3 regions of the Arthrobacter sp. DMZ02-1R genome follow, and region 3 is predicted to be linked to each of the others. Evidence: riboswitches for the same ligand, from Rfam matches in the RefSeq annotation. Region 3 holds a riboswitch; each other region holds the start of a gene.
The links. A riboswitch is a leader RNA that binds a small molecule or an ion and turns the genes downstream of it on or off. The one in region 3 is predicted to bind cyclic di-AMP.

Region 1 (3,265 bases), 1.3 Mb from region 3:
TGTCCGCTCGCGCATGGTTTCCGGAACGGAGCGGGGCGCCTCCGGACCGGCAGCCGTAGCGTCGACCACGGCCGAGAGTAGCGCCGCCTTGTTGCCCACCGAGTTGTAAATGGTCTGGATAGCCACGCCAGCCTGCTCGGCAACTGCCCCGATAGTGGTGGCCACGTATCCCCTGCTCAGAAACAGTTCCTTGGCGGCCTCGACCACCGCAGCTTTGGTGGCGACAGCTTGAGCCACCCGCCTGTCGTTATGCCGAATCTCCACGAAAAAAAGAATAGCATTCCAATGACTAGAATGCTATTCTAGTCAAGCTGGCACACCTCAGGAGGCTTCGCGATGGACATGAACGTTGAGCAAGTAGACACCGCGGTTATCGGCGCCGGACAGGCCGGGCTCGCCACCGGATTCCATCTGAAGAAACAAGGGCAAGACTTCCTCATCCTGGATTCACATGCCCGCACAGGCGATGTGTGGCGGAACCGCTGGGATTCCTTGCGGCTCTTCACCCCTGCGCAGCACGACTCCCTGCCCGGCCTGCCCTTCCCCGCCAACCGGGGCACCTTTCCCAGCAAAGACGCCATGGCCGAATACCTCGAGGCGTACGCCGGTAACTGGAACCTCCCGGTGCGTCATGGCGTCCAGGTGACCGGAATCGAGCGCGACGACGGGCGATACCGAGTCCAGTCAAGCTCCGGACCGATCCTGGCCAAGAACGTGGTTGTTGCAACAGGCCCGAATGCCCGCCCAAGGATTCCAGCCTTCGCAGAGGCCTTGGACCCGGGCATTCACCAACTGCACGGCGCGGGGTACGCCAACCCGGACTCGGTTCCGCCCGGAGATGTCCTGGTGGTCGGCTCCGGCACATCCGGCGTCGAAATTGCCCTGGAGCTCGCATCCAGCCACCGCACCTACGTCGCCGGAACTCCCCCGTTCCACGTTCCGGGTCCTGTGACGCGATACGCCGGGGGGCTTTGGTGGCTCTTCATCCACAACGTGATGAACCGATCCACTCCTATCGGCCGCAAAGTTGCGGTCGGCTTCACCAAGCACGGCGCGCCGCTGATCCGGGCGTCCACGAAAGAGCTCGACGCCGCGGGAGTCACCCGCCTGCCACGCCTGACGGGCACCCGTGGGGGCCAGCCGCTCCTGGACGATGGCCAAACACTCCCTGTCTCCACCGTGATCTGGGCTACCGGCTATCAACCGCACTTTGCCTGGATCCAAGGACTTCCGGCGGACGAGGACGGCTGGCCGCTTACCTGCCGGGGAGCCGTGGAGCAACTGCCGGGGCTGTTCTTCGTGGGCATGCCATTCCAATACGGACTGACCTCGGGCCTCGTGGGTGGGGTCGGCCGGGACGCCGAACACGTCGCCGGACTCATCGCCGGGCAGGCTGGAGCGTCGCGGGACTAGATCGCTGGGCGAAAATCCCAGCGGAATACCGGTCGCCCGGCCCGTTATCTAAATGTGACATTTCTGGCCGGCTGTTGTACGGTCGAGGGGCGACCCAATCCCCAGCTGGGTCGCTTCCGGGCTGACGCCGAGCTCTGCCGCAACCCGGATTCCGCTAGATTAGCGGCAGAGACGGGGGACCCAGAGTCTCCGGGCCTACTTCTCCACAGGTCCTTGGGGTGAAGCCGCCATGCGCGGCCGGACGGCCTCGTCCGAACCCGACAGCTAACCTCGGAGGCGTTGAGAGGCAATCACCATGTCCCCAACCATGGATCAGCCTCGCCGTGCCCAAGTGGCGCGCGAGCGCACCAAACCGACCGGACGCCGTCGGGCCCAAGACAGCGGACCGTTCGTCCCTGAACCGGCTTCCGAAATTTCGACGCCGGCACCCACCACCCCGACGAACCCGACGACGACGCCCACCACGCGAGCGGCCGCCCGCGCGGCCGAGCGGAAGCGGGCAGCCCAAGCCAGCGAGACCGCGAACCTTCCGGCCGCGGCACCCGCAACGGTGGAACCCGCCACCGCCCCGGAACCAGCCACCGCAGCCATCCCGATAGTGGCAACAACGACGGCGGCCCCCGCCGAACCGGAACCCGCCACCACGGCCATCCCGACCGTTGCACCCCCCGCCGAAACCCAGAAGGCACCCACAACCGCCCTTCCAACGGCTACCCGTGCAGGCTTCGCTCCGGCGTCCTTCGCCGGATCGTCGTTCAACCGCGAACCCCATGCCGTCCTGAAGAAGGCTGCGACCATCCGGACCATGAGCAACCGAATGGCAGTAGTGGCCGGAGCCCTCGGCATCTTGTTGACCGCCGGATCCTTGGGCCATGCCCTTGAGTTGCCCTTCTTCGGCCAGGAAACCCGCGCCAAGGACGCGGACAGCCAAAGCTCCGTACAGCCCGACGTCCCTTCCACTGTGGCGAGCGTCTCCCCCGACGCAACAGCTTCACCCTCGGCAAACGCCCCGGCCGCAAAGGCCGGTCAGACCACGGCGGATCCAGCGCAAGGGCCGCAGCAAGCGCCCGTCGCCGTCAAGCCGTCGAGCGCGGGGGCACCATCAATCTCCATTCGGGTTCCCTCTGTAGTCCCATCAGCGCTGCCCCCAAGCCTTGCTCCGGTGCCGGCCGCTCCCACGCCGGCTCAACCTGCTCCGGTTCCCAGCCCGGCTCCGCCGGTCACGGTCACCCCGACCCCGGCCCCAACCGACCCGTCCTCACCGACCCCCACCGACCCGCCCTCACCGACGCCCACCCCGACCGACCCGTACTCGCACACGCCACCTGGTCAATCGAAGCCGAAGCCGCCAGTGAAGCCGAGCAGCGCACCGACGGCTTCCCCGCAGCCCACCCAACCAGGCGTGGATCTCGGTTCGGTTTTGGACGCTGCAAGCGGGGTCCTGCAGTGAGGATGGGACAGCATCGAACCTCTTCCGTCGTGTGGCACGGGCGGTGCTGCAGGAGCACCCGGACCGCATCAGTCCAACGACGCCCGGACCGCTGGCGCTGCAGCCTTCAGCTGAGGCCGTTCAAGCGGTAACCGGCGCAACCTCAAATCCGCGGGCGCCCCGCCCAGCGGCGCGCTTTGAGCGTTGCATGGAGTTCGAGCCGGATAGCGCCATTCATCGGATCAGCGCCGATGAGCTGGCGGACCCTGGCCAACCGGTTGTAGATGCTGCTGCGGTGCAAGTGCAGCTTCGTGGCCACGTCCTGGACCGAACCGTCGCTGTCGTAAAGCAGTTCGAGCACGGGCAGGAGCTCGCCGTTGCGGTCTGCGTCCTCGATCGCCTGGAAATGTGAAGAGCCCGAAT
Region 2 (3,265 bases), 330 kb from region 3:
GCGGCAGAACAAGAAGATGAGCACATAGGCGAGGGTTGATGCAGCACCGATCGCGGCGAACCGGACCAGTTGCCCGAACAGGCTGCTGCGCGGGTTCTGTTCTGCGGTACGGGACGATGCCGGGAGCGGGCCGCGGGCAAGGGCTGCGCGCAGTTCCGGGATGGGGATACGTCCGGAGACGAGGTCCCGCGTGAGCCGGGCCATGCCGCGGATGTCGGCCAGGGCGGTGCGCATCACGTCGACGCTGGAATTGGGATCGTCGATCCAGTCCACGGGCACTTCGTGGACCCTAAGGCCGCAGCGTTCCGCGAGGACCAAAAGTTCGGTGTCGAAGAACCACGAGTTGTCCATGGTGTGGGGGAGGATCTGCTGGGCAACGTCGGCCCGGATCGCTTTGAAGCCGCACTGGGCATCACTGAAGCGGGCACCCATGAACGAGTGCAGCATCAGGTTGTAGCTGCGCGAGATGAATTCGCGCTTGGGGCCGCGGACAACCCGGGAGTTGCGGGTCAGCCTTGTGCCGATGGCGAGATCCGAATGGCCGGAGATCAGTGGCGCCAAAAGGGGCGCAAGCGCGGCGAGATCCGTGGACAGATCCACGTCCATGTAGGCCAGAACGGGCGACGGCGATGCGAGCCACACCTTGCGCAACGCGTTGCCGCGTCCCTTCTCCTCAAGATGGACCACCACGAGCTCCGGCAATTCCCTGGCCAGCCGTTCAGCGATTTTCAGGGTGCTGTCCGTGCTGGCGTTGTCGGCCACGGTGATGCGGAAGCCGTGCGGGAAAGATTCGCGCAAATGGCCGTGAAGCCGGCGCAGGCACTCTTCGAGGTCGCACTCCTCGTTGAAGACGGGGATTGTGACATCGAGGACGGGGACGGTGGTGTGGATGTCCACGGGGGTGCGCCGCACTGAGCTGTATTGAAGGGCAGTGCTGCCTTGAATAGGGGTCCTGGGTTGGATCGGGAGGCCCGGCGGCACCACCGCGGGGTCCTTCAGGGTTCCTGTGGTGGATTCGATGAGCGTCATGTATCCAGAGTGCCGCCGCCGAATATGAGTGCTTTAGGCGGAACCTGTGACGCGGCTGTGGATGTGGGGGAGACCTGATTAACGCAGTAGAGGTCCGTTCCCTGAAGGGACGGACCTCTGCGTACGTTGTGCGTTTAGTACCAGTTGTGGGCCAAATGGAACGCCCAGGCCGCAGACGGGGATCCGTAGCGTTCCTTGATGTAGTTCAGGCCCCAGCGGATCTGGGTCTGGTAGTTGGTCCGCCAATCCGCGCCCTCGGAGGACATCTTTTCGCCCGGCAGGGACTGCGCAATGCCGAAAGCGCCGCTCGAGGAGTTGGTAGCAGTGGTCCGCCAATCGGATTCCTTGTTCCACAGGGTCATCAAGGAGGACATTTCGCCCTGGCCCCACCCGTAGGAGGAAAGCATGCTCGCGGCGTAGGCCTGGGCGCCGGCGGGGTCATCGACGGCAACTGGCGCAGCCGGGGCTGCCGGAGCGGGAGGTGCCACGGGAGCGGCCGGTGCCGCAGCCTGGGGTGCGACGGCGGCAGGAGCGGGAGCGGGTGCCTGCGTCGGAGCGGTGCTTGGCTTAGCACTTTCGCTCGCCGACGGCGTGGCGGTGGCGGACGGCGTCGCGCTTTGCTCTACGACGGCGCGCGATTCGGACGTCTGGCTCATGTCCTGGGCGTTGATGGCTTGTCCGGCGGCCTGGGTGGCGGCGCCTGCCCCGAGGAACACAGCAACGACGCCGGCAACAACTGCCATGCGCTGGCTGGTGCCGAGGTTTGCGGCGGCTCGCCTCAGGGTGGAACGTGACTTGTTTCTCCGGGCAGTTTCGCCGCGGTGGCGCGCAACAGGGCGCGACTGATTCTTGGAACCAGACATGGTGATTGCCTCTCGACGCCTGCGGAGTTAGCTGTCGGATTCGGATGAGGTCATCCGGCCGTGGCCACTGAGAATCGTGGCGGTACGGCTTCACCCCTAGGGCTGGCTCAACATGAGCGTTTGCCCGGAGACCTGGGTCCCCCGTCTCTGCCTGGAGTTTGGGCACCGGGGAGTGGCAGAGCTCGGCGCCTACCCGGCGGTGGCCGGAATGATCCCGCGCACCCATTCGACGGTACAGGAGGGCTCCGGTTAAGTCACATTTAGGTAACGGAGATCACGACGCCGGTGCGCCGACTTGCGCTAGCCGCGCTCCGGCGTCGTGATCTTCTCGGCGGACTTCAGGCCGCCGCGGTTCTGAGCGCTGGAAGCCTCACGGCAAACTCCGTCCGGCCGGGACGCGAGGCCACCTCGACGGTGCCTCCATGGGCCTGAACGATCGATTCCACGATTGACAGGCCGAGCCCGGACGTGCCCTCGGAACCGGAACGGGCGGCGTCGGCACGGGCAAAACGCGAGAAGATCCTGCCTTGGAATTCAGGCGGAATGCCAGGCCCGTTATCGGTCACGGTGACCACGGCGCTTCCATCGGCCGAGCGCATGACTCCAGTGACCACGGTGGTTCCAGCCTCCGTGTGCTTGCGGGCATTGGAGAGCAGATTGGCCAAGACCTGGTGGAGCTGCGTAGTGTCGCCGCGGACCGTAAGGGGCTCATCGGGGAGCTTGAGCTGCCAGATGTGCTCGGGGGCCATGACTTTCTCGTCGCTCACGGTCTCGATCACCAACTGCGTGAGGTCCACATCGGTGAACTCGGGTGCCTTTCCTTCGTCCAGCCGTGCCAAGAGAAGGAGGTCCTCTACGAGGGTGGTCATCCGTTCGGACTGGCTTTGCACGCGACCCAGCGACTTGCGGCCGTCCTCGGTGAACGTCTCCGTCATGCGCAACAGCTCGGTGTAGCCGCGGATCGCCGTCAGCGGCGTCCGCAGCTCGTGCGAGGCATCGGCCACGAACTGGCGCACCTTGGTTTCGCTTTGCTGGCGTGCCTCCAACGCGCTGGAGACGTTGTCCAGCATGAGGTTCAAAGCATGACCGACGCTGCCCACCTCGGTGCCGGGGTGGGCCGCCGACGCCGGAACGCGCACCGCGAGAGCCACCTCGCCGGCGTCGAGCGGAAGCTTCGACACTTTGGTAGCGACGTCTGAGAGCTGCTCCAGGGGACGCATGGTGCGGCGGATCAGCACGGTTCCCGCGAGTCCAATGAGCACCAGCCCGCCCAAGGACACCAGCACCATGGTCCACACGAGCGAGGCCTCGGTATCCTCTTTCGAGGCGAGCGGCAGGCCTGTGATGACAACATCGCCGTAAGGAGTTTCAGT
Region 3 (3,265 bases):
TGGTCACTCTTGGCGTTGTTGCAGCGCAGGCACGCTGCCACCAGGTTTTCCCAGGAATCCGCGCCGCCCCTGGATTTGGGGTGGACGTGGTCAATTGTGTGGGCTGTTTTCCCGCAATAGGCGCAACGGTGACCGTCGCGGCGCAAGACGCCGCGGCGTGTGACCGCCGTGATCGCGTTGTACCTCGGCCGGATGTAGCGATTGAGCAGAATCACGGAGGGACGTCCGAGAATCTCCTGTGGCCCGACGACAGGCTCGTCGCCTTCTGCCACTACGCTCGCTTTTCCGGTGAGCACAAGGACCAGCGCCCGGCGGAAGGTTACTACCGCCAGCGGTTCATATCCAGCATTCAGAACGAGTGTGCGCATGCACGTACCTCTTCACGGCCGCACCCGTCAGGGGCGCGAGGGCCGGCTGCCCTCTGCATGTACGGGCTGTGGATCGACATCACAAGAGTAAACACGCGGAGGCCGGATCAACGAATCCGTGGGTGGGATCCGGCACTGTGTCGGGCAAAGTTCATGTACCGGACACGTGGCGGGAACCTTCAACTGTCCGGGGGCAACGGCTGTTGACGCTGCCGCGGGCACGGAATCGTCCTCAGCAGACGGTGGTCACAAGTTGTGGCACATGCTGGTTAAAACAGAACATCCCCGCGGGCGGACCAGCGGGGATGTTCTTGTGAAACTGTTTAGCAGAAGCTATTTAGCCACCAACGTGGATGTAGACCGGACCGGAGCCGATGTTCACGCTGTACAAAGCAGTGGTGCCACCGTTCCAACCGCCGTGGACGGCCATGCCGTTACCGACGTAAACAGCGATGTGGGCCTTGCCCATGCCGCCATTCTGGTAGTAAACGAGGTCACCCGGCTGTGCTTCAGCAGCACTGACCGTGCGGCCGAGGGACATGTAGTCTGCCGGCCAACCGTGGAAGTTGATGCCAACAGCGGCCAGGGAGTTCGAAACGAGGGCGGTGCAGTCCTGGGCAACGCCAAGCTGCGCGTAAGCTGCGGCCGCAATTGCTGCGCCCTTGCCGCTGGCAACCTTCGCGGCGGGGGATACAGCGGCGGAAACAGAGAGCGTTCCGGCGCCCGTAGCGGCCTTGGGAGCGGCAACAGCTTCCTGGACGGCAACCGGAGCTTCGACAACCGGAGCAGCCGCCGTGGAAACAGCCGGACGTTCGTACTTGATGGCGACGGAGGAGTCGGCCGCAATACTGGCTTGGGCGATGGACTGGACTTCCAGGGTGGAGGTCGCAGTGGACTCGCGGGGGACATTGGTTTCGGCAGCGTTGGCCGCGATACCGCTAGTGAGAACCAGACCGGACGCAGCGGCGATAACTGCTGCCTGACGGCCTACACCACCGGCGTTGCTGCCGACGGTCTTAGCGATGACGGCAAGCGAGTTGGTCTTGGTGACCGCGGCGCGGTGGCGCGCAAGAGTAGTGCGTGAAGACACGTTAAGAGGCCTCTCCCTATGCCCGCGAGGTAAGCTGTCGGATTCGGATGGGAGTCATCCGGCCGCAATGCTTCCGGTAGGAAACAAATGCGACTTAACCCCAAGGCCATCGATGAAGATGACCAAAAGTGGGTCCCCCGCCTCTGCCAGACGATGTTTTGCGAACGGAACCTCAGGCAGTGGCAGAGCTAGGCAATCCACCCGAGTGCATCAACTCTCTAAAAGTTGATGCGAGTTAGACGCTACAGGAGTTTTGGCTGAATGTCACATTCAGGTCACGGAGCGTGACAAGCATGCGAGAGACGTCCATCGGATTGGCTACAGCCAGCCCAGGGGATCAACGACGTCGCCGTTGACCATGACTTCAAAATGGAGGTGGCAGCCGGTGGAGGCGCCAGTGGTGCCGCTCAAAGCGACGACGTCGCCGCGGTTGACTGTTTGGCCCACCTGGACGCTGAACGAGGACAAGTGGTTGTACGTGGTCTCCAGGCCGTTGCCGTGGTCCACCACAATTCGGTTTCCACCGCCATACGGGTGCCAGCCCGCAAACGTGACCTTGCCGGCCGCAGCCGCATGTACCTGGGTGCCGCACTGGGCCACGAAGTCCTGGCCACGGTGGAACTCCCCTAGGCCTCCCGTAATGGGGTTCACGCGGTAGCCGAACGGCGAGGCCGTGGTGAGGGTGTCCAGCGGAGCCCCCAGCGTGCCCTTCGAGGACGACGTCTTGATGCTGCCGACCGACTGCGCGCTCAGGAGCTGCTTGAGTTTGCTATCAGGATCCGCCGTAGTGGAAACGGCAGCTCGGCTGAAGTCGATGGTGGCATTGGCCGCAGCGGGAATCTCGGCCTGCGTCCCCGCCGAAGCCGCGGAAGCCTGGTTCGATTCCGCGGCGGCCGTCAATGCGCCGGTACCCGGCATGGCCACCGTCAGGATGAGGCCCGTGGCGGCGAGGGCCACACCGGCCTTCTGTCCCGCACCGCTCGCGGCGGCGAAATCGGCTATTTGCCGCAAGGGGCCCTTGCGCCGGCGCACTTCGCGATGCGGATCGCGGGGCCGATCGTGCGCAACGACCTGCATGGTCCGCAGCTCAGCAGTAGGACCGGACGCGCGTCTGCGGCCCCTGGTGTTCTGCGTGGTCAAAGTGTTCCTCTCTGGCAAGCCTGCGAAGTTAGCTGTCGGATTCGGGTCAGAGAGTGCATGGACCCGGTCCGCGTGGAGGGCGCGAAGCACAGAGGGATCCCCGGAAAGGCCCTGCGCTTTGTTGCACATCCGCTGCGGACTTCACCCCAAGGCTGTCTTTCGACCGCCGCTGGTGGTTCCCCCGCTTCTGCCAGTGAATGGACTAATCCACCTGATCCGCTGGCAGAACTCGGCTTCGGATCAGGTAACGCTTTGGTATCGGCGCCAGTAGTAAACTATAGGGGATTAACCCCCGCAGTAATAATTCCGTTATCTTTGCCGATCGCTTTGCCGAAAGCGCTATGAGACCGTGACAAACACGTGCGAGGCCACCTCAGGCGGCAGCTCCAAGGCACCGTCGATATTGGGCACGCGAACGGAGATGTACTCCCCCACACGCTCCAGGGAAACCCTGGCTCCGGGGCGGATTCCGCCTTCGTCCAGCTGCACCAACAGCTCCGGTTCCACCTGGATCGGTTCAGCCAACCGGCTGACAATGACCCGGTTGTCCGGTGAGTATTCGTTCATCGCTTCAAGAAGGTTGACCACGCCATCCGTAAAGGGGTGAGACGCAACTCCGCCCAGGGCTTCGAGTCCTGGAATGGGGTTGCCGTAGGGAGATTCCGTG

Region 1: linked by a shared signal. The riboswitch ahead of AC3ANQ_RS01135 (hypothetical protein) and the one ahead of AC3ANQ_RS18210 (NlpC/P60 family protein) in region 3 are both predicted to bind cyclic di-AMP.
Region 2: linked by a shared signal. The riboswitch ahead of AC3ANQ_RS19790 (aggregation-promoting factor C-terminal-like domain-containing protein) and the one ahead of AC3ANQ_RS18210 (NlpC/P60 family protein) in region 3 are both predicted to bind cyclic di-AMP.

Annotation. Positions count from the first base shown of each region.
Region 1 covers NZ_CM173230.1:246,577-249,841, reverse strand. The annotation lists gene AC3ANQ_RS01145 (TetR/AcrR family transcriptional regulator) at 1-264, opposite strand, end outside; gene AC3ANQ_RS01140 (flavin-containing monooxygenase) at 337-1,413, shown strand; cyclic di-AMP (ydaO/yuaA leader) riboswitch at 1,556-1,706, shown strand; gene AC3ANQ_RS01135 (hypothetical protein) at 1,709-2,863, shown strand; gene AC3ANQ_RS01130 (PucR family transcriptional regulator) at 3,006-3,265, opposite strand, start outside.
Region 2 covers NZ_CM173230.1:4,164,640-4,167,904, reverse strand. The annotation lists gene AC3ANQ_RS19795 (bifunctional glycosyltransferase family 2/GtrA family protein) at 1-1,029, opposite strand, end outside; gene AC3ANQ_RS19790 (aggregation-promoting factor C-terminal-like domain-containing protein) at 1,164-1,892, opposite strand; cyclic di-AMP (ydaO/yuaA leader) riboswitch at 1,895-2,067, opposite strand; gene AC3ANQ_RS19785 (sensor histidine kinase) at 2,231-3,265, opposite strand, start outside.
Region 3 covers NZ_CM173230.1:3,833,881-3,837,145, forward strand. The annotation lists gene AC3ANQ_RS18205 (HNH endonuclease) at 1-368, opposite strand, end outside; gene AC3ANQ_RS18210 (NlpC/P60 family protein) at 706-1,458, opposite strand; cyclic di-AMP (ydaO/yuaA leader) riboswitch at 1,464-1,631, opposite strand; gene AC3ANQ_RS18215 (M23 family metallopeptidase) at 1,777-2,598, opposite strand; cyclic di-AMP (ydaO/yuaA leader) riboswitch at 2,601-2,812, opposite strand; gene AC3ANQ_RS18220 (iron-dependent transcriptional repressor DtxR) at 2,938-3,265, opposite strand, start outside.